Regions from separate parts of the Luteimonas sp. 100069 genome, predicted to be linked through region 1. Evidence: riboswitches for the same ligand, from Rfam matches in the RefSeq annotation. Region 1 holds a riboswitch; the other holds the start of a gene.

Region 1 (14,761 bases):
CGGTGAAGCCCTGGCCGGGCGGCGCGGGATCGGAACCGATCGAACCGGCGGCGAACTGGACGTTCTGGCCGCGCACCGCGGCCAGAACCTCGGACGCGGACATGCCGTAGCCCTGCAGCTTCTCCGGATTGAGCCAGATGTTCATGGCGTACTCGGCGCCGAACTGCTGGGTGCTGCCGACACCGGGCACGCGTGCGATCTGGTCGAGCACGCGCGAACCGATGATGTCGTTGAGCTGGTTGCGGGTCACCGTCGGGTCCGAGGCGCGCAGGCCCACGACCATCAGGAAGCCCGCGTTGGCCTTCGCGACCACGACGCCCTGCTGGACGACCTCGGTGGGCAGACGCGGTGTCGCCAGTGACACCTTGTTCTGCACCTGCACCTGCGCGATGTCCGCGTCGGTGCCGGTCTCGAAGGTCAGGGTGACGGAGGCCCTGCCGGAAGAGCTCGACGTCGAGCTGAAATACAGCAGGTTGTCGATACCGGTGAGCTGCTGCTCGATGACCTGCGTGACGGCGCGCTCGGTGGTGTCGGCGCTGGCGCCGGGATAGGTCGCCGAGACCGTGACCTGCGGCGGTGCGACGCTCGGGTACGACTCCACGCCCATGTTCAGCAGCGAGATCACGCCGGCGAGCGAGATCAGAATGGAGACGACCCAGGCGAAGACCGGGTGGTTGATGAAGAACTTGGGCATGGGGGATCAGTCCTGCGCGTCGTTCGCTGCGGGCGCCTGACCGGCCGCTTCTTCAGCCGGCGCCGCGGATGCGTCTTCCGACGTCGCCGCACCGCTCGTCTCGCCTGCAGGTGGCGCACCTGCACCGGCTGCGGGCGCAGACTGGGCCTGATTGGGGGTCCACGGAACGGGCTTGACCACTGCGTCCGGCCGCGCCTTCGGCACGCCGCTGACGATCACACGGTCACCTGCCACCAGACCTTCGCTGATGACCCACTGGCCATCCTGCGCGCGCTCGGTACGCACCGGCTTGCGGACCACCTTGTCCCCCTCGCCGGCCACGAGTACGTAGGCGGTGCTGGCGTCGCGCAGCACCGCAGCCTGCGGCACCAGGAACACGCCGCTCTGCAGGCCCATGTTGGCGCGCAGCGTCACGTAGACACCCGGCAACAGGCTGCGGTCGGGATTGGGCACGATCGCGCGCAGCTGGAGTGCGCCCGAGGCCGGATCCACCACGTCGCCTGAAAAGTCCAGCGTCGCCTTCTGGTCATGGACGTTGCCGTCGGCCAGCAGAATCTCGACCTCGCCACCGCCGGCGGAGCGATCGAGCTGCATGCTGCGGATGCGTTCGAACTCGCCCGCGCTCATCGAGAAGTTGATGTACAGCGGATCGATCTGGTCCACGGTCGTCAGCAGGGTCGCCTCGCCCTGCCCGACCAGCGCACCTTCCGTGACCTGCGCCTTGCCGGCGCGGCCGGAAATCGGCGCCCGCACCGTGGCGTAGCCCAGGTTGATCTGCGCGGACCGCGTGGAGGCACGCGCTGCCTGCAGCGCAGCGTCGGCGCTGCGTTCGGCGGCCAGCGCGTTGTCCAGATCGGACTTGGAAATGAAATTGGTCGGCGCAAGCCGGCGGGCCCGGTCGGCGGCGCTCTTCGCGTTGCTTGCATTCGCACGCGCCTGGGCCTCGGCGCCCTGCGCCGTGCCGAGCGCGGCCTGCAACTGGGCCGGGTCGATGCGGAACAGCACATCGCCTTCCTTGACGTCGCTGCCTTCCTGGTAGACCCGGCGCTCGAGCACGCCAGGCACGCGGGCCCGGACATCGGCGCTCCGATATGGCGCGAGACGGCCGACCAGATCCTCCTGCAGGGGAACGGTTGTCGGCTGGACGGTCATCACACCCACTTCGGGCGGCGGCGGGGGCGCGGCCGGATCCTGTTTATTGCCACAGGCGGAAAGCGCCGCGGCGAGCATGGCGATGGAGAGGATTCGGCGCATTGGGGGACCTGGGGAAGATTGAACGGGATTTACTATACCGGCCAGTATAGCTAATTCGAATCGCAGATCGCACCGTGCAACAAGTCACTCGCCGCGCTTGAGGCTGCCTGGCATGCGCGCCGCTCGATTGCCATGTGAAGGATCCTACGCCCGCAATCATCATCTCCGTGTGCGGATACGGTGAACCTGTTCACGTCCGCTCGCCCGCGTCAATGCGCCCGTAGAGATCTTGGCGATGCGCCCGGCGCGTGGGTCACGGAGCTCGCTCGCGGGGGGAACACTCGAGGCGATCGGCCGACCGGATCACGCGTTGATCGGCAGGAAAAGCGAACCGCCTAAGGCGAGGACGAGCGCTCGGCCAGCACGGCGTCGACGACAAGGTGCCCGGCGGCGCGGACCGGATCCACACCGAATGGAAGTATTCCCAGGCATGGCGCAGGAAGCGCCTGATCCAGCAGCTCCACGTAATCGTCCGCGCGCGCGAAATCCGGGTCGATGCGGTTACCGATCCATCCGATGAGACGACAGCCGTCGGCAGCGACCGCGCGCGCGGTCAGTCGTGCGTGGCTCAGGCAGCCAAGCCTGAGCCCGACCACCATCACCACCGCGCCTCCCAGGTGGCGGGCGAGGTCGCGATGCTCCAGTCCCTCGGCCAGCGGCGCATCCCAGCCGCCGGCGCCTTCGACGACGACCAGATCGGCAGTGTCCGCGAGCCGCGCATAAGCGGCGTACAACATGGGCACATCGACGTGCACGCCCGCCGCGCGGGCCGCCAGCGTCGGCGCCGTGGACTCGGGCAAGGCGAAAGGATTGACGTCGGCATAGTCCGGACGCGGATCGCTGGCGGCCTGCAGGGCCAATGCGTCGTCGTTGCGCCAGCCACCGTCGCGCCAGTCGCAGCCGCTCGCGACAGGCTTCATGCCCACCGCACGCAACCCGTTGCCGCGCAAGGCATGCAACAGGGCGACGCTGCTGTGGGTCTTGCCGATACCGGTATCGGTGCCGGTGACCAGCAGGCTGCGCGACGTCATCGCACAGACCGTCGTGCGAATGTCAGGAGTGGCGTCCGGCGCGCCTGCGGCAACACCGGAAAGGCTGCGCGCGGATGCATGCGATGCAGGTGATGCGTCCCCCGCAGCCACGCGTTGCGCGTGCCTGGCGCCTGCAGGGCCGCTGCTACACTGCGCGACATGTTCACATCTTCACCCGTCACCGGCTCCAAGGCCGAGCAGTATGCCGCGCTTGCAGCGCAGGCCCGGGCACTCCTGCACGGCGAACGCGACTCGATCGCCAACGCCGCGAATCTCTCGGCCCTGGTCTATCACGCCCTGCCCGATCTCAACTGGGTCGGCTTCTATCTGTTCGACGGCAAGGAACTCGTGGTCGGTCCGTTCCAGGGGCTGCCGGCCTGCGTGCGCATTCCGCTCGACAAGGGGGTCTGCGGTGCCGCGGCGCGCACGCGCACGACCCAGCGCGTCGACGACGTACACGCGTTTCCCGGGCACATCGCCTGCGACAGCGCCTCGCGTTCCGAACTCGTCGTGCCGCTTTATGACGGCGAGCGCCTGATCGGGGTCTTCGACCTCGACAGTCCGCTGCCGGCACGCTTCGATGCCGACGACCAGGCCGGCCTGGAAACGCTGGCGGCGATCTTCGTGGACAGCGCACGCGAGGGCGGCGCGGGGTGACCATGCCGAAGCTGCGCAACATCGGCCCCAAGTCCGCAGCGTGGCTGCGCCAGGTGGGCCTGCGAACGCGTGAGGATCTCGAGGCCGCGGGCGCGGTCGAGGCCTTCGTTCGGGTGCGACGCGCGGGCTTCAAACCGAGTCTCAACCTGCTCTATTCGCTCGAAGGCGCGCTGCTCGACTGCCATTGGCAGGACCTGCCCGAGCCGCGCCGCCAGCAGCTCGTCCAGGCGGCCGAGGCTGCGACCGCACAATTGCCCGATCCGCGCGCCCGCATGGCCGCCGGTCCGGTCACGACGACCGTCAACGAAACCGCGTCCGCGGAATCACCGGGCGGGGATCGCGGCGACTGATCGCGCACCGCGCGAGTGGTTCCCGCTCACGTACAATCCGCGCAGCTTCATGGTGACCCGCCGGCGTTCTGCCGCCCGGGTTGAAACGGGAAGCCGGTGACGCGCCTCGAGCGCCAGTCCGGCACTGCCCCCGCAACGGTAAGCGTGTCCAAGGCGTCGCATCCGCCACTGTGCCCGAGCACGGGAAGGCGCGACGCCCGGGAGTCCACTCCCACGCGCAAGTCCGGAGACCGGCCACGAAGCCTCTTCGATTGCGATGCGGCGGGCATCGCGGCGGCGTTCCGGGCGCGCATGCGTGCCCGACCGGCAGCCTGTCCGTCGTCCTGCGATCCTCATGACCGAAACGCGGTTCGTGCGCGGGTGCGCGTGCCGCAAGGAGACCGCAATGCCGTTCCGTACCCTGAGCGTGGCGATCTTCACCGCCCTCGCCTCGCCCCTTGCCCAGGCAGCGCCCGCTGCCGGCGCCAGCGATCTGGACACCGTGTTCGTCACCGCCTCGCGTATGCACAGCAGCCTGCGCGAGACGCTGGTACCCGCCCAGGTCATCGACCGCGCCGAGATCGAGCGCAGCCAGGCCCGCGACCTGCCCGGGCTGCTGCAAGGCCGCGCCGGCATCCAGATCAGCAACCAGGGCGGTCCCGGCAAGGTCAGCACCATCTTCATGCGCGGCGCCGAGTCCGATCACGTCCTGGTACTGCTCGACGGCATCCGCATCGGCACCGCAACCGCCGGCTTCGCCGCCATCCAGGACATCCCGGTGGACCAGATCGAACGCATCGAGATCGTGCGCGGTCCGCGATCGAGCCTGTACGGCTCGGAAGCCATCGGCGGCGTGATCCAGATCTTCACCCGGCGCAGCGATGGCGCGATCACGCCACGCGCGCGGCTCGGCGTCGGCAGTCACGCGCTGCGCGAATCCAGCGCCGGCATCGGAGGCCGCAGCGGACATGCCTGGTTCGGCGTCGACGCCGCGTTCCAGCGCACCGACGGCATCGACGCCTGTCGGGGTTCGGGCACGCTGCTGGAGGGCTGCTTCGTCGACGAGCCCGACCGCGACGGTTACCGCAACCGTTCGCTCAATCTGCGCGGTGGCCTGGACCTGGCGGACGGGCTCACGCTCGAGGCCAACGCCCTGCATGCCGATGCCCTCAACGAATACGACGGCAGCATCTTCGGTGGCAACGAGTCCCACAACGTGCAGCAGGTCACGGGGGCCACACTGGGCTATGCACCATCGGAGGTCGTGCGCCTCACGGCGCAGGCCGGCCGCGCGTACGACAAGTCGACGACCTATTTCTACGACGAAGGCAACGGCACGCGCAGCGACGTGGGCCGGTTCGACACCCGCCGCGATACCGCAGCACTGCAGGCGGGCTTCGACCTCGCGCCGACGCAGGCCTTGAGCCTGGGGTTCGACTGGCAGTCCGACAACGTCGAAAGCATGACCGCCTACGCGGTCACCCGGCGCGACACCTTTGCCACCTTCGCCGAATACCAGGCCCGTTTCGGCGCACATCGCCTGCAGGCAAGCGCGCGCCATGACGACAACGAACAGTTCGGCGGCCACGGCACCGGCAGCCTCGGCTGGGGCATGGACCTGTCCCGCGGCATCCGTCTTCGCGCGACCGCCGGCACCGGCTTCAAGGCCCCGACGTTCAACGACCTGTACTACCCCGGCTCGGAAAGCCCCGACCTCAGGCCCGAGCGCTCGAGGAGCGTGAATCTCGGCGTCTCGCAGGACGGCGAGGGCTGGAACTGGACGTTCGACGTGTTCGAAAGCCGCATCGACGACCTGATCGTGCTGCTCTACCCGCCGCCGGACTACCTCGGCACCGGCCTGAACATCGAACAGGCGCGCATCCGCGGCGCTGAACTGACCTTTGCGGTCGCTGCCGCTGGCTGGGACCTCAGGGGAGAGCTGGGTCATGTGGATCCCCGCGACCGCAGCGAAGGCGTGAACCACGACAACCTGCTGGCACGCCGTGCGCGCAACACGGCGCGTCTGGACATCGACCGCGACTTCGGCGAGCTGCGCATCGGCAGCACATTGCGCGCTGCCAGCGGCCGGTTCGACAACCTGGCGAACACCGTGCGCGTGGCCGGCTACGGCACGCTGGACCTGCGTGTGGCCTGGGCGTTCGACCCCGACTGGACGCTGGAAGCACGCGCGAGCAATCTCCTGGACAAGGCCTACGAAACCATCGCCTGGTACAACCAGCCGGGCCGCGAGTACGGGCTGGCGCTGCGCTGGGCACCGGTCGCCCGCTGAAGCGGAAAAGCCCCGCAATGCGGGGCTTTCATTCCTGCAGGGCGTGGCGTGACACGTGCGGATGCGCAACCTGCCGACGCATCCGCCTCCGCTGTCGGCATCCCGCGGGCAGGCCCACGCAGGCCACCGCAGGCCACCGCTCAGGCGGCCAGCAGCGCCCGGAGCAGCGGCGGAATGCCCGACGACGCGGCAGCGACGTTGTCGAGCACGTGCTGGAACGTGATCACTTCGTCGACTTGCGGGCCTGCGCCCGCCGCCCAGTTGGCGACGATCGCCAGGCATGCGTAATCGAGCCCGAGTTCGCGGGCCAGGCTCGCCTCCGGCATCCCGGTCATGCCGACCAGGTCGCAGCCGTCACGACGCAGGCGCACGATCTCCGCGCGCGTCTCCAGCCGCGGGCCCTGTGTGGCGCCATAGCAGCCGCCGTCGACCAGCGTCACGCCCGCGGCCGCCGCTGCATCGAGTACGCGCCGGCGCAGCGCCGGCGTATAGGGATCGCCGAAATCGATGTGCAGCAAGTCGCTGCCCTCCTCCTCGGAGAACGTCGACACCCGGCCCCATGTGTAGTCGATCAGCTGGTCCGGGCACGCCAGCACGCGTGGACCGAAGCGTTCGGTGATGCCGCCGACGGTATTGAGCGCCAGGACCTGCCTGGCCCCCAGCGCCTGCAGCGCGGCGAGATTGGCGCGGTAGTTCACCCGGTGCGGCGGCACCGAGTGCCCTTCGCCGTGCCGGGCAAGGAATGCCACGCGGCGGCCGTCCAGGGTGCCGACCCGTACCGGGCCCGACAGCGCGCCATAGCGCGTGACCGGCTGATGCGGTTCGACATCCTCGAGTTCGGCCAGCTGGTAGAGGCCGGTGCCGCCGATGACGGCGAGGTCGATGCCAAGGTCCATGAAGTTCTCGCGATGTGGGACGGAAGCGGAGGCGGACATTGTCCGCTGACGCGGTGTGAACGAAAACGGTTCTGGGACGGCTCGAGGCCGCGCGCAGCACCCGGGGAACGCTCGCGCCGAGAATGCGGCCTGCGGCTACGCCCGTTCGGCGCCGCACTCGCCCAGCGACACTGCAGCGCGCATGCGGATCACTCCGCGAGTGCGTAAATCCCGGGGAGATTGCGCCCCTGCTCGTGGAAATCCATGCCGTAGCCGAAGACGTACCGGTCCGGCACCTCGACGCCGACGTAATCGGCTTCGACGTCGGCGATGCCGCGATCGTGGAGTTTGACCGCGAGCACCGCGACCCGCACGTCGGCCGCGCCCTGGTCCTCGACCCACTGGCGTACCGCCTTGAGCGTATGGCCCTCGTCGAGAATGTCGTCGACCAGCAGCACGCGACGCCCCTGCAGCGGAGTCGCAGGACGATGCAGCCAGGCCAGGCCGGATCCGGTCGTGGCGCCGCGGTAGCGCGTGGCATGCAGATAGTCGAATTCGAGATCGACCTCGTTCTCGCCGATCGCAAAGGCCAGCTGCGCGGCGAACGGCATGCCGCCGTGCATGATGGTGATGAACACCGGCGGCTGGTCGTCGTCGCCGTAGTCGTCGGCGATCTCCTCGGCCATGGTCTCGATGACCTCTTCCAACGTGTCGCGGTCGAACAGCAGGTCGGCGGTGTCGAGTACGTCGTCGAGGCGGGGCACGTTCATGCGATATCTCCGGTGCGGCCGGCGGGAGCGCCGGCCAGTGCGCCATCCCAGCCGAGCGGGCCACGCCCGATCAGTCCGGTCAGGGCCATGGTGTTGAGCGCGCGGCCTTCGACGGCGGCCAGCGACTCGGCGACGAGTTCGGGGTGACAGACCAGCACGACATCGCAGCCTGCATCGAGGTGCGCATCGACGCGCGCCTTGATGCCACCGGCCGAGAACGCAGCGGCCATGCCGATGTCGTCGGAGAACACCACGCCACGGAAGCCCATTTCCTCGCGCAGGATCGTGTTGATCCAAACCGGCGAGTAGCCGGCGGGCTCCGGCGCGACCTGCGGGTACACCACGTGCGCGAGCATCACCGCGTCGGCGCCCGCGTCGATTCCGGCGACGAACGGCACCAGGTCGTGGGCGCGGATGTCGTCGAGGCTGCGGCGATCGACCGCGTCGTCGAAATGCGTGTCTTCGCGCACCGAACCGTGGCCGGGGAAGTGCTTGAGGGTCGCCGCCATGCCGGCCTCGTGCATGCCTTCGACATAGGCGCGGGTCAGTGCCGCGACGACGTGCGGATCGTCGGAGAACGCGCGGTCCCCGATCGCCAGATTGCCATGGCCGACATCGACCACCGGCGCGAAGCTCAGGTCGACACCGCTGGCACGGATTTCCTGCGCCATCAGCCGCGCATGCGCGCGCGCGGCAGCGGTCGCTGCTGCGGGATCGGCGAGGTACTGCACGCCGAAGCCGGCCAGCGACGGCAGCTCGCTGTAGCCCTCCTGGAAGCGCTGCACGCGGCCGCCCTCCTGGTCCACGCAGACAAGCTGCGGACGCGGCGCGGCCTCCCGGATCGCGGCGGAAAGTTCACGGATCTGCGCGCGCGAGGCGAAGTTGCGCTTGAACAGGATCACGCCGGCGCAGGCGTCGTGCTGCAGCCAGTCACGCTCCTGCGCGGTGAGTTCGGTGCCGGCCACGCCGATCACAAGCATTGCTGACATCTCCATCGAGCGCGCCGGACGACGCGGACCGGCATTGTCGCAGATGCCGGCGTGTATGCCGTTGCCGTGTGGAGCGCCGGCCGTGCCGAGGCGTCTCGGCCCAAGCGCTGACGCCGGCGCCTGCGGGCCGCGCAGATGAAAACGCGGGTCCTGGGGCGCAGCCCCGGCAGGCTACAGCTTCAGCCGCGTTCGGCGGCATCCCAGCTGGAGAACGGGCGCGCGGCGAGCGCGAGATTGAAGTAACGCGTCTGCGCGGTCACTTCCGCGCCCAGCCAGTCAGGGTGGGCGAAGGTCTCGTCGGGATCGTCCAGCTCGATCTCGGCGACCACCAGGCCGGCGTTGTCGCCGAGGAATTCGTCCACCTCCCACAGATGCCCGGCGTGGCGCACGAGGTGACGGCGCTTCTCCACACGCCCGCCGACACAGAGCTCCAGCAATGCCTTCGCGTCGTCCATCGACAGGGGCAGCTCGAACTCCTGGCGGGTGGTACCCGCATCGCGCGACTTGATGTTGAGAAACGCGGCCTCGCCCTCGATGCGTACCCGCACCGACGCCTTCTGCGCGCCGGTTTCAATCGACGCGGCGTCGTTGAGATAGCCCTGCGCCATCGGCACGACCGCATGCGCGGCCGCGCGCCAGCCATCGCCGGTCACCAGGAACTTGCGCTCGATCTCGATGCCCATGGGTTCAGCGCTTCTCGAACAGGGCGATGGACTCGACGTGCGCGGTCTGCGGAAACATGTCCATGACGCCAGCCTCGGACAGCGTCCATCCGCGCTCGTTGACCAGATACCCGGCATCGCGCGCCAGCGATGCCGGGTGGCAGCTCACATAGACGATTCGGCCGAAGCGTTCGAGCGGCAGCTGGCGCAGCACGTCGATCGCGCCCGAGCGCGGCGGATCGAGCAGCAGCTTGTCGAAGCCCTGCCGCATCCATGGCGCGCCGCGCTGATCCTGGGTCAGATCGGCGGCATGGAACTGCGCGTTCGCCAGGCCGTTGCGCAGGGCATTCTCTTTCGCGCGAGCGACGAGCCCGGCCTCGCCTTCGACGCCGACGACCTCGCGCACGCGACGCGCCAGCGGCAGGGTGAAATTACCGAGTCCGCAGAACAGATCGAGCACCCGGTCCTCGGGCTGGACGTCAAGCAGCTCCAGGGTGCGGGCGATCATCGTGCGGTTGAGGCCGGCGTTGACCTGGATGAAGTCCAGGGGCCGGAACCCCAGTTCGACGTCCCAGTCCTCGAGGCGGAACGAAAGCGCCGGCGCGGCCGGCCAAAGCGCATGCACGCTGTCGACGCCGCCCGGCTGCAGGAAGATCGCCATCCGCTGCGCCTGGCCGAACGCGAGCAGTGCGGACGCGTCGGTGTCACTGAGCGGTTGCAGATGCCGGAAGACCAGCGCGATGCCGTCGAACTCGGGGCGCGGATCGCCGGCGATGAATTCGATCTGCGGAATCGTCGCGCGCGCTTCCAGTCCGTCGATCAGGCCCGACAGCAACGGAATGATCGCCGCGATCGGTTCGATCACCGTATGGCACTCGCGCAGGTCGGCGACGAAGCGCGGATCGCGCTCGCGAAAGCCCACCAGCGTCCTGTCCTTCTTGTCCACCCGCTTGACCGAGAACCTGCCCTTGCGGCGGTAGTTCCAGGCGCGGTCGACGATCGGTTCCATCCAGCGCTGCGGCGTCACATGGCCGATGCGCTCGAAGTTTTCCCGCAGCACGCGCGCCTTGGCGAGGATCTGCTGGTCGGCGTCGAGATGCTGCAGCACGCAGCCTCCACACACGCCGAAATGCGGGCATCGGGGTATCACCCGATGCGGCGAGGCGGAAACGACCTCGAGTGTCGTCGCCTCGTCGAAATGGCGCGAACGCGCCGTCCGCATCGCCATGACCTGCTCGCCGGGCAGCGCGCCGGCGACGAACACGGCCTTGCCATCGGGCAGGCGCGCGACGCCGCGACCGTCATGGGTCAGATCGACGATATCGGCGGAGAATGGGGTCTGGTCGAGGCGGCGGGATCTGGCCACGTGGCGAAGGCTGCTGGGCAAAAGGGCCGCGTATTGTCGCAGATGCGTGCAGCGCATCTGGGCTTGGGATCTCTCAGCGCCGCCTGGAAGCACTCGCTGCAGCGCCGCCCCGCGGATGAGCGTCCGATGGACCCGCGTGCGAGGGAGACTGAAACTCGCGGCCCGGTGCGCGACGTCAGGCGCGCGTCACCTGCGCCGGCGCAACCCCCCGCTACCGCCGTCGACCGCAGTCCCACCCACCGCCAGTCACATCGGCTGCGCAGCGGCATCCATCGGATGCCGCCACAGAAAGATCCGGCGCTACTTCTGCATCCAGCTGCCGCCCTGCTGGTACCACCAGCCAGGCCGGGCACTGGCGATCCACTGGCGCGCGAACACGTCGCGGATCTGCGATTCCCATTCCGGATGACCGTTGGCGACGGCGATCTCGCGATACACCGCCTGGCGGTCGCGGTTGTCGTCGGCGACTGCGGCATTGACGGCCACCCGGTCCTTGATCGGCAACTGCGAAGCGTCGCGCACGACGATCATGCCGTTACCGCCGAAGCCGAGCGCGCCGGAGTCGAAATGCCGCCGCAGCGTGCTGTTGAAACGCTGCTCCATCCGTGACTGGATCGCCAGGATCGCCGGCGTGCGGATGTTGATGTCGGGCGTCTGCGCGTGCGCGCTGCCGATACCGAGCAGCATCCACGGATCGAAGCGCGGCGCCGTCACAGCCATGCCACCACCAGGCACCGTCGCCGGCGGCTCGTCGCCGATCACCTTCTCGACGAACTCGCGCGCCGCTTCACGGGCTTCGGCTGCGGGAAAATAGACATTGATCGTCACGCAGGCGGTCAACGCCAATGCGGCCACGGCCGGCAAACCCATCCAACGCGCCATTTGCTTGTCTCCTCTGATTGATCGGGCGCCGCTCATTCGATGACCGGCGCAACATCGCCACCCGCGGCGGCAGCGAGGCGCTCGACCAGCGTCGGCCAGTCGACATCACGATTGAACCCCACGACGTCCAGCCGCGGCAGGCCTGCGCCGCGCACGATAGTAAAGGCGTTGCCCTCTGAACGCAGGCCGCCCATCCTGCAGACTTCGTTGCGCAACCGGCACGAGATCCCGATGCCGCGATAGCCGAAATCGTCGAACAGCGCGATTGCCCTGCCCTGCAGCGTCGTCACGAACGAAGCGTCGCCGACGCTCGAGATGTCCTGCACCGCGCGCTGGCTGATGCGCTGGCGTACGCCGGGCGCAGGTTCCGTGTGCAGTTCGGCGACGAACGCGGTCGCGTTCCAGTCGACGAGGCGCAGCCCGTCGATACGTCCGTGCAGGCGGCCCTCGATGCTGCCGAAGCCGAATACACCGGTCAGCGCGTGCAGGTCGAGTCCGGTCAGGACCAGATCGCTGGTGACGGTGGGCAGTACACCGAACGGACGTTCGACCGCGAGCGATGAGACATCCACGCGGCCATCGAACAGACCGATCGAAAGACCACCATCGAAATCGATGCGGTTGTCGGCATAGCGCACCGTTGGAATGTGGCCGGTCAGCGTGCCCTCGAAGGCCGGCCAGTCCAGGGAACGGGCCAGCGCGCCGACATCGATCGCATCGAGCCGCAGTGCCGTTGCCATACGCAGCCCCGACTGCGCCGACGGCAGCTGCACCTCCAGAGAGTCGAAGCCGACCTGCCCGCCGAGGAATGGCACTTCGACCAGCTCACGGAGTCGCAGCAGGCCGTCCCGGCTCTCCAGGTGCCAGTCCGCAGCGTCGAAGGACATGCCGTAGAGCGCGCCACCCTGCCAGCCGACGCTGCCGCGCACCGGCGCCGCGGACGAGTAGCGCACTGCACCGTCGAGCCGGTCGAAACGGAACCGCCCGTCGCTATCGCCGACGTCCAGCCCGGTCAACGACAGCTCCGCGCTGCGCAGCGCAGCGTCGTCCAGCTCGAGGCCGGCGCGGAAACCGCCACTCAGGGTCAGCCCCTGGATACCGGCCTGGCCGAGCCAGCCGGAGAGGTAACGTCCAGGCACCGCGGCGGCATCGTGGCTGGCAAGGCTGAGACCGAGCGAGGCGATCCCGAGATCCGGACGCAATCGCGCCTGGCCATCGACCTGCAGCGTGGCCCCGTCACGCCACTTCAGCCGAGGCAGAGCCCAGTCCCCGGCACCCGCGCGCGCGAGGTCCACGCCGAACGTGACCGGCGATTCCGGCAGGACGACATAGGCGTTGCCCACCAGCAGTTCGCCACCGCGCAGGCGACCGTCGACCGTTGCCGTGAGCGCGTCATCGGGCAGCAGGAAGCGGATCGCGAGGTCGCCTGTCAGCCCGTCGGCAGCCGCGCTCGCGTCGTCGGTCTCCAGCGCGAGCGCGGTGACTGCGAGGTCGGCGTCCACGCCCAGGGGCCGCGCGCTGTGTGCGTTGATGCGAACCTTGCCGTCCAGTCTGCCGCGCGGCAGCCGCGCCACCGACCAGGCCTCGCGTACCAGCGCCTCGACCCACGCCGCCGGCACCTGGCGGAGATCGATGCGGGTGATCTCGGGCGTCGCGCTGTCGCGGATCAGGCCGACCCGCGTGTCACCGGAGACCAGCGTCGCGGCGGTCGCGGCCGCGTCGAGCACCAGCGCGAGGTGCAGCGCCCGCCCGTCGCCACTGCGCACGGGGCCGGCACAACGCCAGCGCGGCGTCACGCCGGTGGTCTCGCGCTGCAGCGGGCATTGCCAGTCCAGTTCGCGGAAGCGCCAGCCCAGTGCGCCCGCGTCGAGATCGCCCGCCTGCAGCCGCAGGCGCCCCTCGGGGGCGTCGGCAGGCCAATCCAGGCGGACGCGGACGTCGCGCAGGGTCGTACCGGCGGCCTCGACCCGCTGGATCCGCGCCTGCATCGACTGCGCCTGCAAGAGCAACGGCACACAGGCCAGAAACAGGGTTAGGATCATCGGAACGGGGCGCGGCATCGCCGCAGGATACCCGTCACATCGAGGATGCGATGAACCGATTGCTGCTGGTCGAGGACGACCCTACAAGCCGCAGTTTCCTGCACGCCGCAAGTGCGGCGCTTCCGGCCGAAGTCGACATTGCCGACTCGGTCGAGACCGGCTTCGCGCTGGCGTCGCGCAATACCTACGACGCGTGGCTGATCGACGCCAATCTCCCCGACGGCACCGGCGCAGCCCTGCTCGCCAGGCTCCGCGCGGATGGTCGCGACACGCCCGCCATCGCACACACCGCTGCGCGCGAGCGGCGCGCGCTCGATGCACTGTGCGCGGAGGGCTTCGCGATCGCGCTCAGCAAACCGGTCTCGACCCACGACTGGCAGGGCGCCCTGCGCCGGGTGCTCGCGCGCCACCCGGTCAACCGCGTCCCTGCGGCGCCGCCAATGCCCGATGCGCGCCGCAGTGGCGAAGCGCCGTTATGGAACCAGCAGTCCGCGCTGGCCGCGGTTGGCGGTCAGATGCACAACGTCCGCGGCCTGCGCGAACTGTTCATCGGCGAACTCGACGGCACCCGCGAGCAGATCGAAACCGCGGCTGCGGATGGCGATGCCGCTGCATTGCTGGGCGCCCTGCACCGCTTGCGCGCCAGTTGCGGCTTCGTCGGTGCCGAACGGCTGGGACTGGCATCACGTCTGCTCAGTGCGGAACCGGACTCGGCGCCCGCGCTGCAGTCGTTCCTTCATGCGCTCGCCGAGACGCGGGCCAGCGCGCACGCCCCCGGGGGCAGCTGAGGATCAACGCCGCGCCAGGTCCGCGGCCAGTTCCCAGGACTTCAACGGGCGCGGCCCCAGATGGTGGCGCAGCACGTCGCGGAACGCGCGTCGCAGGCTGGCCATGTCGGCAGCCGCCGGCGCGATATCGGC
Region 2 (14,761 bases), on a different contig from region 1:
CTGTGCGCGGGCTGCCACACCTCCGGCGCCGGTGGCGCGCCGACGCTCGACCACCAGCACTGGGACAGCCGCCTGGCCCAGGGCACCGAAACGCTCTACCGCCACTCGATCGAAGGGTTCACCGGCGAGGCGGGCGTCATGCCGGCTCGCGGCGGCAACCCGGCGCTCAACGACGAGCAGATGCACGCCGTCGTCGACTGGATGATCGAGAACATCAAGTAAGCCGGCCGGGTCCCGTACCCGCCACACGCCGCCCCCGGGCGGCGTTTTCGCATCCGGCCTTCCACGGCCGCTGGAGTTCCCCGCCGATGATCCGCCCCGCCACCGCGCTGCTCGCCTGCGCCCTGCTCGTCGCCTGCCGCACCGGCGCGCCGGGCGCCGATTCCGCGCTGCCGATCGGCAGCCTGGCGATGGCGCCGCAGGATGCGCCGGTGACCGTCCAGGGCCGGGTCACCGCACGCTTCGACGCACTCGGCGGCTGGTTCGTGCAGGACGCCGGCGACGGCGATCCGGCGACGCCCGACGCGGTGTTCGTGCAGGGCCCCGCCGGGGACGCGTTTCCCGAGGTCGGCGCGCACGTGCGCGTGACCGGCCAGCGCGAAGGCACGACGGCGCTGCGCGCGCAGCAGGTGACCGTGCTGCCGACGCCGGCGCCCGCGATCGCGCCGCTGCGCCTGGACGCCCCGCCCGCCGACTGGTCCGCGCTGAGCGGTACCTGGGTCCGGATCGACGCGCCATTGACGCTGACCGGCCAGCACGAGCGCGACCGCCGCGGCACGCTGGCCGCGAGCTTCGATGGCCGCCTGTTCACGCCGACCGAGCGTGCGCGGCCCGGGACCGAGGCCGCGTCCGTCGCCGCCGCCAACGCCAGCCGTCGGGTGCTGCTCGACGACGGCCGCGAAGACGCACCGCCCGACGGCCGGCTCTGGTATCTGCCCGAGACCGCGCAGGCACTGCGCACCGGCAGCGTGCTGACCGGCGTCGAAGGCATCGTCGACCATCGCCATGGCGCCTGGCGTCTCCAGCTGACCGCACCGCTGCAGCCGCAGCCCGCGTCGCGGCCGCCGGCGCCGGTGGTCGACGGCGATGTCCGGATCGCCGCCTTCAATCTGGAAAACCTGTTCAACGGCGATGGCCGCGGCGGCGGCTTCCCCACCCCGCGCGGCGCGCGCTCGCCCGAAGCGCTGGCCCGGCAGCTCAAGGGACTGGTGGCGACGATCGCCGCGCTGGATGCCGACATTGCCGCGCTGATGGAACTCGAGAACGACGGCTTCGACGCGCATTCGAGCATCGCCCAGCTGGTCGATGCGCTCAACGCCGAAGGACCGGCGCGCGACTGGCGCTTCGTCGATGCCGGTGAAGGCCCCGGCAGCGATGCGATCCGGGTCGGGCTCATCTATCGCCAGAGCCGGGTGCGACCGCAGCGCGCGCCAGCCACGCTCGGCGGCGGCCCGTTCGAGACGCTGAGCCGGGCGCCACTGGCGCAGGCCTTCGTGCCGCTCCGCGACGGCCGCGTGGACGGCCCCGACTTCACCGTGGTCGCCGTGCATTTCAAATCCAAGGGGTGCGGCAACGCCGACGGCGCCGACCGCGACCAGGGCGACGGCCAGGCGTGCTGGAACGCGGCCCGGGTCGACTCCGCGCGGCGTCTGCGCGACTGGCTCGCCGGCGCGCCGACCGGCACCGGCGACCGCGTCGCGATCGTGGGTGACTTCAATGCCTACGGCATGGAAGATCCGGTACGCGTGTTCACCGACTCCGGCTGGCGCGACCCGTTCGCGGGTCGCGATGGCGATGCGCATTACAGCTTCGTGTTCGACGGCCAGGCCGGACGCCTCGACCATCTGCTGCTGGGCCCGTCGCTGGCGGCGCGCGTCGCCGGGGCCGCCAAGTGGCACAGCAACGCCGACGAACCCGACGACATGCGCGACCGGGAAGCGGCCGGCCCCTGGCGCAGTTCCGACCACGACCCGCTGGTGGTGGGGCTGCGACTGCGCGGGCGCTGAGCCTCGGATCTTCCGCCCGTGGCAGGTCGGCCGATGATCCGACGGCGCGGCAAGTCGGTGACGGGCAGAACGCACGGTTTCCCCCTCGCGGCTGATCCGGGGCGCGCGCGGCATTCGCCCGCATCCGCCCTGCCTGCACCCCGGGAAGGCGCCGCTTCGGTGGGCGAAGGCCGCTGCCGGCCACTGCCCCGTCGCGGCGGCCCCGGTATCATCGCCGCATGATGTCCCCCACATTCCCCACGACTTCCGGCCCCATCGTGTTGCCCGGTCCCGTCGGCGACCTCGAGGCGATCATCGATCTGCCCGACGCCGACGTCACCGCACTGCCGCTGGTCGCCGTGATCTGTCACCCGCTGCCCACCGAGGGCGGCACGATGCACAACAAGGTCGTCACGATGGTCGCGCGGTCGCTGCGCGAACTCGGCGCGACCACAGTGCGCTTCAACTTCCGTGGTACCGGCGCCTCCTCCGGCAGCTTCGACCGCGGCGATGGCGAAACCGACGATCTCGCCGCAGTCGTCGACTGGGTGCGCCGCGAGCGTCCCGGTCATGCGCTGTGGCTGGCCGGCTTCAGTTTCGGCGCCTATGTGACCCTGCGCGCCAGCGATGCCCTGCAGCCCGACCTGCTGATCTCGATCGCGCCGCCGGCCGGTCGCTGGGATTTCGATTCCATCGTGCTGCCGCAGTGCCCGTGGCTGGTGATCCAGGGCGATGCCGACGAGATCGTCGACCCCGAAGCCGTCTACCAGTGGCTCGAGGATCGCGGGGCGCAGGCCGAGGTGGTGCGCATGCCGGACACCAGCCACTTCTTCCATCGCAAGCTGATCGACCTGCGCGGGGCGGTGAAACACGGCGTGCGCGCCTACCTGCCGCGGGCCGCGGCTTGATGCGGCGCGGGTCCACGGCCGCGGCGCGCAGCGCGACCGCGGCGATGCCGGCATGAGCGCGGCGCCGTCGCCGAGCGAGCGCTACGCGGCCGGTGTCGCACGTGGCGACTGGCAGGCCGATCCCGCGCAACAACCGGCGCTGGTCGAACTCGACCGCCTGCATGCCGCGCTGATCGAGGCGCCCGCGCGACGTGGCCTGCTCGGCCGCCTGCTGGGTGCGCAGACGCCGCAGGCGCCTGCCGGCCTGTACCTGTGGGGCGGCGTGGGGCGCGGCAAGACCTTCATGATCGACCTGTTCCACGACGGCCTGCCCCTCGAGGTCCTGCGCACGCACGGCAGCTCCAGCGCGTCGCAGCCCCCCATCGGCGCGAGCGGGCCTTCGCAGGATGACGCCGCATCCACGGCGCCTGGCGCCCCCGTTCCCGGCGATGCGCGGCGCGCACTTCCGTCACGGTCTGTCGGGGAAGGCCACGAACCGCTGGACGCTCCCGGCGGCGCGCCGACGCGTCATCGCGATCTCCGCCACGCCCCTGCCGATCCGAAACTCGGCCGCAAGCGACGCACGCATTTCCACCGTTTCATGCGCGAAGTCCACGACGCGCTGCGCAGCCATGCCGGCGAGCGCGATCCGCTGGCGGCGATCGTGCGCGGCTGGCGCGACGCGGGCTTGCGCGTACTGGTGCTCGACGAGTTCTTCGTCAGCGACATCGGCGATGCGATGCTGCTCGCGCGCCTGCTCGACCGGATGTTCGCCGACGGCATCGTGCTGGTGACCAGCTCCAACGTCGATCCGAAGGATCTGTACAAGGATGGCCTGCAGCGCGTGCGCTTCCTGCCGGCGATCGACCTGCTGCAGCGCCACACCCACGTGGTGTACCTGCAGAGTGATACCGACTACCGCATGCGCGCACTGACCCGCTCGCCGGTCTACCGCACCCCGCTCGATGCGGACGCCGAGGCCTGGCTCGACACGCGCTGGCACGAGCTCGGCGGTGACGACGAGCACCGCGATGCAGGCGTCGAGATCGATGGCCGCCGCATCTGCGTGCGTGCCCGCTCGCCGGGCATGGCCTGGTTCGATTTCGATGCCCTGTGCGAAGGCCCGCGCGGCGCCAGCGACTACATCCAGATCGCCACCGAATTCCATACCGTGCTGCTCGGCGGCATCCCGCGCATGGACGCCAGCCGCGACGACGCTGCGCGCCGCTTCGTCACCCTGATCGACGAGCTCTACGACCGCAACGTCAACCTGGTCTGCACCGCCGATGCCGAGCCGCCACAGCTGTATTCCGGCGAGCGGCTGGCCGGCGCGTTCGAGCGCACCGCCTCGCGTCTGATCGAGATGCGCAGCGCCGAGTACCTGCAGCGCGAACATCGGGCCTGAGCGCCTGCGGCGCGAGCGGGCCCGGCCAACCCCATCACACCGATCGCGGGCCGGGCTGCGCCCGCCGCGACGCCATCCGCGCAGCGCTGCGCACTGCGTGCGCTGGCGGAACGTGACACCCGCGAGACCCGGCGACGCTGGCCGCGGGCAACCGCTGCGCAGGCTTGATGCGGGCGCGAACCCCGCGTCGCTACGATCCACCGGAGCTCGCCTGGGACGTCCGCCATGGCCATTTTCAGGAAATCCTCGCCTTGCCGCGGATCCGGCCGTCGCGATCCGCGGGCAGCCGGGCACGCTGCACCGCGCCCGCGGGCGCACGCCGGCCTGGCGCGCCCAGCCGGCGACGCGACCGCCAAGGCCTTAGATGCGACACCGACCCCGGGCCCCGCCTCCGTGCCGGCCGGCACCGGGGCCGCAGCATGAGCAGCCCGTTCGACCCGCGCAGCCATGCCGACGTGCTGGCCCTGGTGCGCGCGTATCCGCTGGCCTGGGTGATTGGCCATGGCGGCGCGATGGAGCCGCTCGATGCGACGCCGCTGCCCTTGCTGCCGGAGCTCGACGACGGTGGCCGCATCGTATCCTTCCTCGGCCACTTCGCCCGGGCCAATCCGCAGGTGGACGCGCTGCGGGCCGACCCGCGTGCACTGCTGCTGTTCAACGGGCCCGATGGCTACATCCCGCCGCGCCTGGTCAGCAATCCCAGATGGGGGCCGACCTGGAACTACGCCGTCGCACGTTTTGCGGTCCGCATCGAATTCGTGCCCGACGAGAACGCCCATGCGCTCAAAACGCTGGCGGCGACGCTCGAGGCGGGCAATCCCGAGCCCTGGACGCCCGAGCGGATGGGCCCGGACTATCCCCGCAAGCGCCAGCACATCATCGCCTTCCACGCGCACGTCGAGCAGGCGCGGGCGACCTTCAAGCTGGGCCAGGACGAACAGCCGCGGACCTTCCACGAGATCGTCGCCGGCATGGACGACCCGGCGCTGCGCGCGTGGATGGTCGCGCAGCGCGACTGACCACGCTGGCCGCAGGTGTCCGGCCGGGCCTTCGCCGGGGTGAAATGCGGACCTCCGGGGCTTGCCTGGCGCAGCCCGATCTGCATCGGCAGCGCCTCCGCAGGGGTTGACGAATGACGATCGCCGTCCTGATGGGCCCCGGCGCGCGTTCACTACATTTAGCGTTGACCCCGCCAATGGACCCCACTATCTTGGGCCGCGTCGGTTCCGGGCCCCAAGGGGATTCCGGATGAAAAGGGAAGCCGGTGACGCGTTCGCGCCACTCCGGCACTGCCCCGCAGCGGTAATTGGGAACAACCCCGCCAACAGCACTGGAGCGATCCGGGAAGCGGCGGGCGAGGAGAAGGCCCGCCTTCGCACCCATGAGTCCGAAGACCTGCCGACAGCCGCGTGAAAGCACGACGCGCGGTGCCGGCTGTGGTCGCTCCGAGGGGAGCGGGGTGCGGAGCGGACTGCGATGGCGCGAAGCGTCGGATCGCGGCTCCTGCGACGCCGCCCCACCACCCTTGGATTCGACTGCAGCCGCCGGTTCCGACGCGGGCGGAGCCGGTGGTGCGCGAATGCAATGGACCCAGAGAGAACGCATGACCAGCCAGGACACCATCACGACCGGAACTCCGGCCGCCGCAGACGCCGCACAGACCCCCGCCATGCCCCCCACTTCCGCCGCGCCCGCCGTCGAACCCGACGACACGGTGCCGCCGCCCCCGAGCGCCGCCATGCACACCGCAATTGCCGAAACCGCCGACGTCGATGCCGACGTCTCCACCTGGATCACCAAGGAAGCCGGCAACCGCCGCATTCCGTACGACCGTGCGCGCCTGGAGCGCAGCATCGACCGCACCCATGCCGAGTTCCCGCAGCTCGACATCGCCGACTACAAGCGCAGCGTGTTCGGCTTCGTCGAGCGCAAGGAAGCCGTCAACGCCGACGATCTCACCGACCACCTGATCCGCGAGGCCGAGGCCCGCGTCGATGTCACCGCGCCGGAGTGGGAATTCTTCGCCGCGCGCCTGTACCTGCACCGCCTGTACAAGCGCGCCAGCCGCAACCGCTTCTACGATGCCGAGCAGAAGTACGGCTCGTATGTGGGCCTGCAGGAGTCGCTGGCCGACCGCAACATCTATTCCAACGACATCCTGCGCGCCTATTCCAAGGAAGAGCTGCAGGAAGCCGGTCGCATGATCGACGCCGAACGCGACAAGCTGTTCGCCTACAACGGCCTGTACCTGCTGGCCACGCGCTACCTCGCCACCGACCATTCGCGCGCGGTGTTCGAGCTGCCGCAGGAGCGCTGGCTGACCATCGCCCTGTACCTGATGCAGAACGAGACCCGCGGCGGCCGCGAGCGCCGCATGCAGCTCGTCGGCGAGGCCTACTGGGCGCTGTCGAACCTGTACATGACCGTGGCCACGCCGACGCTGCAGAACGCCGGCAAGGTCGGCGGCCAGCTGTCGTCGTGCTTCATCGACACCGTCGACGATTCGCTGCAGGGCATCTACGACTCCAACACCGATATCGCCCGCGTCTCCAAGGGCGGCGGCGGCGTGGGTGCGTACATGGGCTATGTGCGCTCGAGCGGTTCGGCCATCCGCGGCGTGCCCAATTCCTCGGGCGGCGTGGTGCCGTGGATCAAGCAGCTCAACAACACCGCCGTGTCGGTGGACCAGCTGGGCCAGCGCAAGGGCGCGGTCGCGGTGTACCTGGACGTGTGGCACCGCGACATCGAGAACTTCCTCGACCTGCGGCTCAACAACGGCGACCAGCGCCTGCGCGCGCACGACGTGTTCACCTCGATCTGCATCCCCGATCTCTTCATGGAAGCGGTCGAGCGTCGCGGCGACTGGTACCTGTTCGACCCGCACGAGGTCCACCGCATCAAGGGCTGGTACCTGCAGGATTTCTTCGACGAGAAGAAGGGCGATCCGAACGGCAGCTTCCGCAAGCGCTACGAGGAAGTCGTCAATGACGAGCGCATCTCGCGCAAGACCGTCAAGGCGATCGACATCTTCAAGCGGATCATGGTGTCGCAGCTCGAGACCGGCAATCCCTTCATGTTCTACCGCGACGAAGTGAACCGGAAGAACCCGAACAAGCACGTCGGCCGCGTGTATTCGTCGAATCTCTGCACCGAGATCCTGCAGAACATGAGCCCGACGAAGATGATGCAGGAGATCATCTCCGGCAATCAGATCGTCACCACCAAGCAGGCCGGCGACTTCGTCGTCTGCAACCTGTCGTCGGTGAACCTCGGCCGCGCGGTCGTGCCGCAGGAAGGCCAGGGCGATCTGATCACCGACGTGCTCGAGCGCCTGATCCCGATCCAGGTGCGCATGCTCGACAACGTGATCGATCTCAACCAGCTGCCCGTGCCGCAGGCCACGATCACCAACCAGAAGTACCGCGCGATCGGCCTGGGCACGTTCGGCTGGCACCACCTGCTGGCGCAGAAGGGCATCCACTGGAACGAAAAGGCCGCCGAGGACTTCAGCGATTCGCTCTACGAGCGCATCAACTTCCTCACCGTGCAGGCCAGCATGGAACTCGCCAAGGAAAAGGGCGCCTACCCGGTCTTCCAGGGCAGCGACTGGCACACCGGCGCGTACTTTCGCGACCGCGACTACAACAGCCCGCAGTGGCTGGACCTGGCCGCGCAGGTCGGCGTCAACGGCATGCGCAACGGCTGGCTGATGGCGGTCGCGCCGAACATGTCCACCGCGCAGATCGCCGGCTCCACCGCGTCGATCGATCCGATCTACTCGGCGTTCTATTACGAGGAGAAGAAGGACTACCGTCGCCCGGTCGCAGCGCCCGGCCTATCGCTCGAGACCTGGCCCTACTACGAGAAGGGCGCCTACAAGGTCGACCAGTTCGCGTCGGTGCGCCAGAACGCGCGTCGCCAGCGCCACGTCGACCAGGCGATCAGCTTCAACCTCTACGTGCCCAGCACCATCCGTGCGAGCACGCTGCTGGAGCTGCACATGACCGCATGGCGCGAAGGCATCAAGACCACGTACTACGTGCGATCCAACGACATCGACATCGCCGAATGCGAGTGGTGTTCGAGCTGATCGCAGCGTAGCCCGACGCCCCAGGAACCAAGCCCTTCTCCCTCCGGGGGAAGGTGCCCCGAAGGGGCGGATGAGGGCCGCTTTTCGCGAAGCGCCCCGCCCTCACCCCAACCCCTCTCCCGCGTGCGGGAGAGGGGCTAAAAGACCGAATCACGAGAAGCCGAACATGTCCGCCACGCTCAGTGCCACCCCGCTCGACCGCATCAAGATCCTCGAGCCGCGTCACCCCAACCGCTCCACCGGCATCATCAACGGCCAGACCAGCGGCATCCTCAACTGGAACGACATTCCGTATCCGTCGTTCTACCGCGCCTACAAGGAACTGACGACCAACTTCTGGATTCCGGACGAGGTCGACATGAAGAGCGACGCCAAGCAGTACGGCGAGCTCTCGGCGCGCGAGAAGAATGCCTACGATTCGATCATCGGACTGCTGGCCACGCTGGATTCGCCGCAGACGCGCTTCATCTACAACGTCGCCGAATACATCACCGACCCGGCCGCGCATGCCAACGCCGCGATCATCGGCCAGCAGGAAGTGATCCACAACGAGAGCTACAGCTACGTGCTGGCCTCGATCACCGGCCTCGCCGACCAGAACCGCGTGTTCGAACTCGCGCGCACGCATCCCACGATCATCGCGCGCAACCAGCCGATCATGGAGTCCTACAACGACTTCATGCGCGAAAAATCCGCCGAGACGCTGATCCGCTCGCTCGTGCAGTCGTCGATCCTCGAAGGCATCAACTTCTATTCGGGCTTCGCGTACTTCTACAACCTGGTCCGCCAGAACCGGATGACCGGCACCGGCAAGATCATCAGCTTCATCAACCGCGACGAACTGGCGCACAGCAAGTTCATCAGCGAGCTCATCCGCGCCATCGTCGGCGAGAACCAGTCGCTGCAGGGCGACCAGCTCACCCAGTACGTGCACGACGCGTTCGAACACGCGATCCAGCTCGAGACCCGCTGGACCTCAGAGGTGCTCGACGGGATCGACGGCATCGACGTCGACGAGATGGTCCGCTACGTGAAGTACCGTGCCAACAAGATGGCCGGCATGCTCGGCATCGAGAAGCTGTATTCCGACACCACCGACAACGTGATGCCGTGGATCAAGGCCTACGCCGACAACTTCACCGAGACCAAGACCGACTTCTTCGAGATGCGCAATGCGTCGTACAAGAAGACGAATTCGGATAACGGGTTCGACGATCTCTGAATGGATAACTTGATGCGCGCCTTGAAGATCGCGGCTTCAGCTGGGCTGCTCGTGTGCATCGTTTGGTTCGTAATGGATCCAGGCTTCGAGCCGCTCACGGGCGCCATTGCGGCCCTATTAGGACTTGGTGGATTGTTCGGCAGGGAGGCTAAGGGACGTGGCACGAACACTACTAAGCAAGATCAGTCAGTTTCTGGGGCCTCTACCGGCTTCCAAGCAGGTAGAGACATCCACTACAGCCGCGAGCGTGAACGCAGTGGCGAGTAAATCCACCGATCAGAATCAAACTGCCACGGAAGGCGCAGCCGCATTCCAAGCAGGCCGCGACATAACGGTGACTCAAGGACTGAATTATGCGGACGCACGACAGATCGCTCTGGATGTCTTCCGCGCAAACTTTTATGAACTTGCGGGTCTCGCAAAACAAGAAGCCGCAGCACGCGCAGAGGAAGTTACTGAAGCATTTCTGAGCAAGCTCAGCAAAGAAAATCCGGAGGCTTTTCGACAAGCAAATGACCCCGGATTCCAGCATGCTCTGTACACAATGCAGAAAGAGCATGCAAAAACAGGGGATAAAGACCTAGGCGAGCTGCTCGTGGATCTGCTTGTAGATAGGACCAAACACACTCAACGGGACATAATGCAGATTGTCCTTGATGAGTCTCTGAATACGGCATCGAAACTGACGGAGGGGCAACTCGCTAATCTTGCGATAGTCTTCCTCCTGCGTTACACGGCAAACCAAGGCCTCGGCAATCACGCGCTGTTTGCGGAGTATTTGGATAAGTATGTCGAACCCTTCGCTAATAAGCTCAGGAAGAGTCAAGCTTCGTTTCAACACCTGGAATTTTCCGGATGCGGCTCAACTTCATTAAGCCAGTTACCTCTGGAGGAGCTGTTTAGCAGGACATATCAGGGCCTTTTCGTAAGGGGATTTGATCCGGGCGATGTAGCTACCCGCGGAATTACTTTAGGTGTCGACGATAGAGTTTTTGTCCCTTGCCTCAATAATGCGTCCAAGTTGCAGATACGTGCACTTAACCATGATCAGCTTGATGCAACTTTGACCGCTATCGAGGCCAATGACGAGGACAAGGAACGCATTAAGTCACTTTTCGATCAGGACAAGATGAGCCCTGAGGAAATACGGTCTAAATGCATTGAAACCAGAGAGTACATGAGGGTGGTTTTTGATTTTTGGTCTGATTCTGCGGCAATGAGCTTCATGCTTACGAGCGTGGGCATCGCTATCGGTCATGCGAATATAAAAAGACTCGCGGGCGAGTTCGCTGATCTAGCAATATGGATCAACTGAATCCTCATCTCCCAGAACGGGGGGCCTAAGTCCGCACTGATCGAGAATTGAGTCTGACCCATGCGCATCCTCCTCGCCCACACCTCGCTGAGCGGCAACACCCGCGATGTCGCGCGTGCGATCCATGCGCGGTGCGAGGCGCTGGGCCATGTCGTCACCTGGATCGATGCCGATATCCAGAACCTTGCGCAGGCCTGCCCCGATGGCGCCGAGCACGATCTCTACATCCTCGGCAGCTGGAGCATCAACGCCGGGCGCACGCCGCCGGAGATGAAGCGCTTCATCGCCGAGCTGGTCGAGGCGGTCGGCAAGCCCGAGCGCGTCGCGGTGTTCGGCACGGGCGAAACACAGTGGGGGGAGGAGTATTACTGCGGCGCGGCGCGGCGCATCGCCGCGTTCTTCGGCACGACGTTCCCGCGGCTGGAAATTGAACAGATGCCGCACGGCGAGCGCGACGCCCTGAAGATCCAACGCTGGACCGATACCATTCTTGCCTGTAACGAGAGCATCCCCCATGCAGACCTTCCACGCCTCCACGCCTGACGACTACGCCGCCGCCCTTGCCGCGCATCCGCGCCTGCTGGTCGACTACTACAAGGACGATTGCCCGGGCTGCAAGATGCTCGACATGTCGCTGGCGAAGTTCGCCGCGAGCGCCGACGCCGAAGGCCTCGCGCTGCTGAAGGTGAAGATGGAGGTCATCGGCGAGGACTTCTTCCGCGGACTGAACCTGCGGCAGACGCCGACGCTGTCGCTGTTCAAGGACGGCAGCGAAGCCGCGCGCCTGCCGGGCTTCCAGGCACCGCCGCAGATCGCGCAGGCGGTGGCGACGCACTTCGCGACGGCGGACGCCTGACATGGCTCCGCTCGCCGACACGCCCAAGACCGAGGCGCGCATGCTGGAGATCGTGTTCCCCGATCACACCAACCACATGGGCACGCTGTTCGGCGGTACCGCGCTGGCGTGGATGGACAAGGCCGCGTTCATCGCTGCCTCGCGCTATGCACGCCGCACCGTGGTGACGGCGCGTTCGGAACAGGTGGATTTCAAGCTGCCGATCCGCCAGGGCCAGCTGGTCGAGACCATCGCGCGCGTGGTCGAAGTGGGCCGCACCTCGATGCAGGTGGAAGTGGAACTGATCGCCGAAGACCTGCTCAGCGGCGAGCGCGAACTGTGCACGCGCGGCCGTTTCGTGATGATCGCGCTGGATGCGCGCGGCCGCCCCGTGCAGGTGGCTCCGTTGCCGGGAGGCCCCGCATGAACGAACTCTCGCTGTTGCAGTGGATCGCGCTGGGACTGTGCATCGGCCTCGTCTGCGGCGCGGTGCTGACCTTCATCAACCGCAAGCGCTGACCCGCCGCACGTCACTGCGCACCGGTCCCGCACGCCGGCGCGGGCGATGGGCGACAATGACGCTTCATCCGCCGGATCCGAATCGATGCCCGCTCGCAAGGCCACGCCCGCCGATGCGGCCCCGGACCGCGCCCCGAAGGCCGGGCTGCCCGATGCCAGCGTGCACGTGGAGAACTTCCGCCAGGTGCGCGAAGCGCGCCGGGCCGAGCTGGTCGAGGACTACGTCGAGCTGATCTCCGATCTCATTGCCGACGGGGGCGAAGCGCGGCAGGTGGATATCGCCGAACGCCTCGGCGTGGCCCAGCCGACCGTCGCCCGCATGTTGCAGCGCCTGGTGCGCGACGGCCTGGTGCTGCAGAAGCCCTACCGCGGCGCGTTCCTGACCGACGCCGGCGAAAAGCTCGCCCGCGCAAGTCGCGCGCGCCACCAGGCCGTCGAAGCCTTCCTCGTCGCGCTCGGCGTGCCGCCCGACATCGCGCGGCGCGATGCCGAGGGCATCGAGCATCACGTCAGCCCCGAAACGCTGGCCGCGTTCGAGGCGTTCGTGCGGGACGCGAAGGCCTGACGGGCCGCCATCGGCTGGCGCCCCCGGGCCGGCAGGAATCAAGGTGACCCTTGCTGTGCGCACACGCGCCGGTGCCAGGCGCGCGGGTGCATGGCTCAGAACCGGTAACTCACCCCGCCAAAGATCGACGGCACGCCGTGGGCGTTGCGCTCCAGCAGCGGACTGTCGGAAAGCTCGTCGGGCAGCAGGCGGTAGGTGAAGCCACCGAGGAAGTTCCAGCGCTCGCCAAGCGGACGCGTCGCGGCAACGCTGAGCGACGGCACGACCGCCGAGCCCGGGTTGTAGCGCGGCACACCGCGCTCGACTTCGGCGTCCTGCGTGCCGAAGTAGTAGTTGGTCAGGTCCTTCGACATCCAGCGTACGCCGGCGCTGGGCAGGATCGTCCACATGCCCGAGCGCAGCATGTAGGTGTATTCGACGCCGATGTCGTGGCCACCGCTGGTGTCGGTGACATCGGCCAGTGCCTGCAGCCGCACGCGGCCGAAGCTGCCGGACCAGGCCGCGCCGATGCCGGCGTCGAGGCCGTGGTCACGGTCGTCGAGCAGCACCGCCTCGAGGCCGTTCGCGGCGAGCCCCGATGCGCTCAGGTCGTCGATGTCGAAACCGTCGAGCCGCGCCGATACCAGCGCGTCGATCTGGAACGCGCCGGTGTCGATCAGATGCACGCCACCGGAGATCCCTCGAAGGAACAGGCGCTCACCCTCGTAGGCGAACATCGGGAACGGCAGGATGCGCGCGCCTTCGCCCACGTAGGGACTGTCGGCGGCGGCAACGGCCACGCCGACCGACCAGCCGCGCTGAGACGCGGCGCCCGCCTGGTCGCGGCTCTGGGCGAAGGCGAGACCGGGCATAACAACGAGCAGCAGAAGCGCAGCTTTCATCGGGGATTCCGTGACGTGGGGGACGCCGCACGATAGCAAGCGCCATCCAACGCGCGCGTGCGCGTCGCCGCGGGCTTTGCTGCAAGGGAGCACGCCGCAGCCGGATGTGCGAAACCGATATGCAGCGCGCGCCCGTGCGAGGCAGGCGAGCCGGGCTCAGCCGGCGCGTCGCCAGTCCCTCGCCTGCGCGTTATGCGCGGCATCCTCGCGGGCTTTGGCCGGCGTGTGGCTGGCGCGGCCGGGGCGTCGCTCGAATGCGGCAGCGCCTCCGGCGGACGCGCCGGAGCCCTGCTCCGCGGACCGGGGGCGACGCACCATGTAGTAGGCGGCGAAGGTGGGATAGGACATCTATGGACTCCTCCGGGACGATGGCTTCGATGGATCCACGCTATGCGCCGACCGGACAAACCGCAGTGGATTCGGAGGCATCACGGATTTGCCGTTTAGGCACTCGCAGGGGTTGTCGAGAGCGCGGTGGTCGCAACAAACCCGTTTCTAACGTTTGGGTCCGAATGGTTCACGCGCCGACGCCGGATGCTTCACGTCGCGCTGATCCGATTCGATCGCGGTGCCCTGCGACCCGTCTGCGGACAGCACGTCCAGCGCGTGCGCGAGGCGGATCGGCCAAAAGAAAAGCCGGCGCGTGTGCGCCGGCTTCCTGTCACCACCCCGGGCGCGAGGCTCAGGCGATCGATGCGCGGTAGATCGATTCGATCGCGGTATCGAGCGCGGCGTTGAACGCGTCGTCGCTCTGCTGCGCGCTCAGCCCTTCGGTGAGTGCGCGGCTGAAGCTCGCGACCACGCCCGGGTTCCTGGCGAGGCGCGCGTTGGCGTCGTCGCGGCTGTAGCCGCCCGACAGCGCGACGACCTTCAGCACGCTCGGGTGATCGACCAGTTCCTGGAAGAAACCGTCGACTTCCGGCAGCGTGAGCTTGAGGATCACCGGCGTCGATGCATCCATCTTGTCGAGCCGCTCGAGCAGGCCCTGCTTGAGCGTGGTCTCGATGTCCGCCTTGTCGGCGGCATTGATGTCGACCTCGGGCTCGATGATCGGCAC

Evidence for each region. A riboswitch is a leader RNA that binds a small molecule or an ion and turns the genes downstream of it on or off. The one in region 1 is predicted to bind cobalamin.
Region 2: linked by a shared signal. The riboswitch ahead of EGK76_RS09470 (ribonucleoside-diphosphate reductase subunit alpha) and the one ahead of EGK76_RS04885 (TonB-dependent receptor) in region 1 are both predicted to bind cobalamin.

The regions. Positions count from the first base shown of each region.
Region 1 covers NZ_RPFN01000001.1:1,092,812-1,107,572, reverse strand. The annotation lists gene EGK76_RS04910 (multidrug efflux RND transporter permease subunit) at 1-694, opposite strand, end outside; gene EGK76_RS04905 (efflux RND transporter periplasmic adaptor subunit) at 701-1,948, opposite strand; gene bioD (dethiobiotin synthase) at 2,284-2,979, opposite strand; gene EGK76_RS04895 (GAF domain-containing protein) at 3,139-3,636, shown strand; gene EGK76_RS04890 (TfoX/Sxy family protein) at 3,633-3,986, shown strand; cobalamin riboswitch at 4,020-4,240, shown strand; gene EGK76_RS04885 (TonB-dependent receptor) at 4,372-6,255, shown strand; gene EGK76_RS04880 (S-methyl-5'-thioinosine phosphorylase) at 6,396-7,151, opposite strand; gene EGK76_RS04875 (hypoxanthine-guanine phosphoribosyltransferase) at 7,340-7,900, opposite strand; gene nagZ (beta-N-acetylhexosaminidase) at 7,897-8,880, opposite strand; gene EGK76_RS04865 (CYTH domain-containing protein) at 9,069-9,572, opposite strand; gene rlmD (23S rRNA (uracil(1939)-C(5))-methyltransferase RlmD) at 9,577-10,917, opposite strand; gene EGK76_RS04855 (YdbL family protein) at 11,218-11,799, opposite strand; gene EGK76_RS04850 (hypothetical protein) at 11,832-13,841, opposite strand; gene EGK76_RS04845 (response regulator) at 13,892-14,629, shown strand; gene recO (DNA repair protein RecO) at 14,633-14,761, opposite strand, start outside.
Region 2 covers NZ_RPFN01000004.1:74,729-89,489, forward strand. The annotation lists gene EGK76_RS09445 (c-type cytochrome) at 1-222, shown strand, start outside; gene EGK76_RS09450 (ExeM/NucH family extracellular endonuclease) at 309-2,006, shown strand; gene EGK76_RS09455 (alpha/beta fold hydrolase) at 2,225-2,893, shown strand; partial or broken gene zapE (AFG1/ZapE family ATPase) at 2,946-3,227, shown strand; partial or broken gene zapE (cell division protein ZapE) at 3,438-4,277, shown strand; gene EGK76_RS09465 (FMN-binding negative transcriptional regulator) at 4,697-5,296, shown strand; cobalamin riboswitch at 5,482-5,695, shown strand; gene EGK76_RS09470 (ribonucleoside-diphosphate reductase subunit alpha) at 5,947-8,367, shown strand; gene EGK76_RS09475 (ribonucleotide-diphosphate reductase subunit beta) at 8,534-9,589, shown strand; gene EGK76_RS09480 (LPO_1073/Vpar_1526 family protein) at 9,837-10,904, shown strand; gene EGK76_RS09485 (flavodoxin) at 10,965-11,447, shown strand; gene EGK76_RS09490 (thioredoxin family protein) at 11,419-11,760, shown strand; gene EGK76_RS09495 (acyl-CoA thioesterase) at 11,762-12,166, shown strand; gene mntR (manganese-binding transcriptional regulator MntR) at 12,344-12,823, shown strand; gene EGK76_RS09505 (MipA/OmpV family protein) at 12,919-13,704, opposite strand; gene EGK76_RS09510 (hypothetical protein) at 13,861-14,052, opposite strand; gene EGK76_RS09515 (fructose bisphosphate aldolase) at 14,387-14,761, opposite strand, start outside.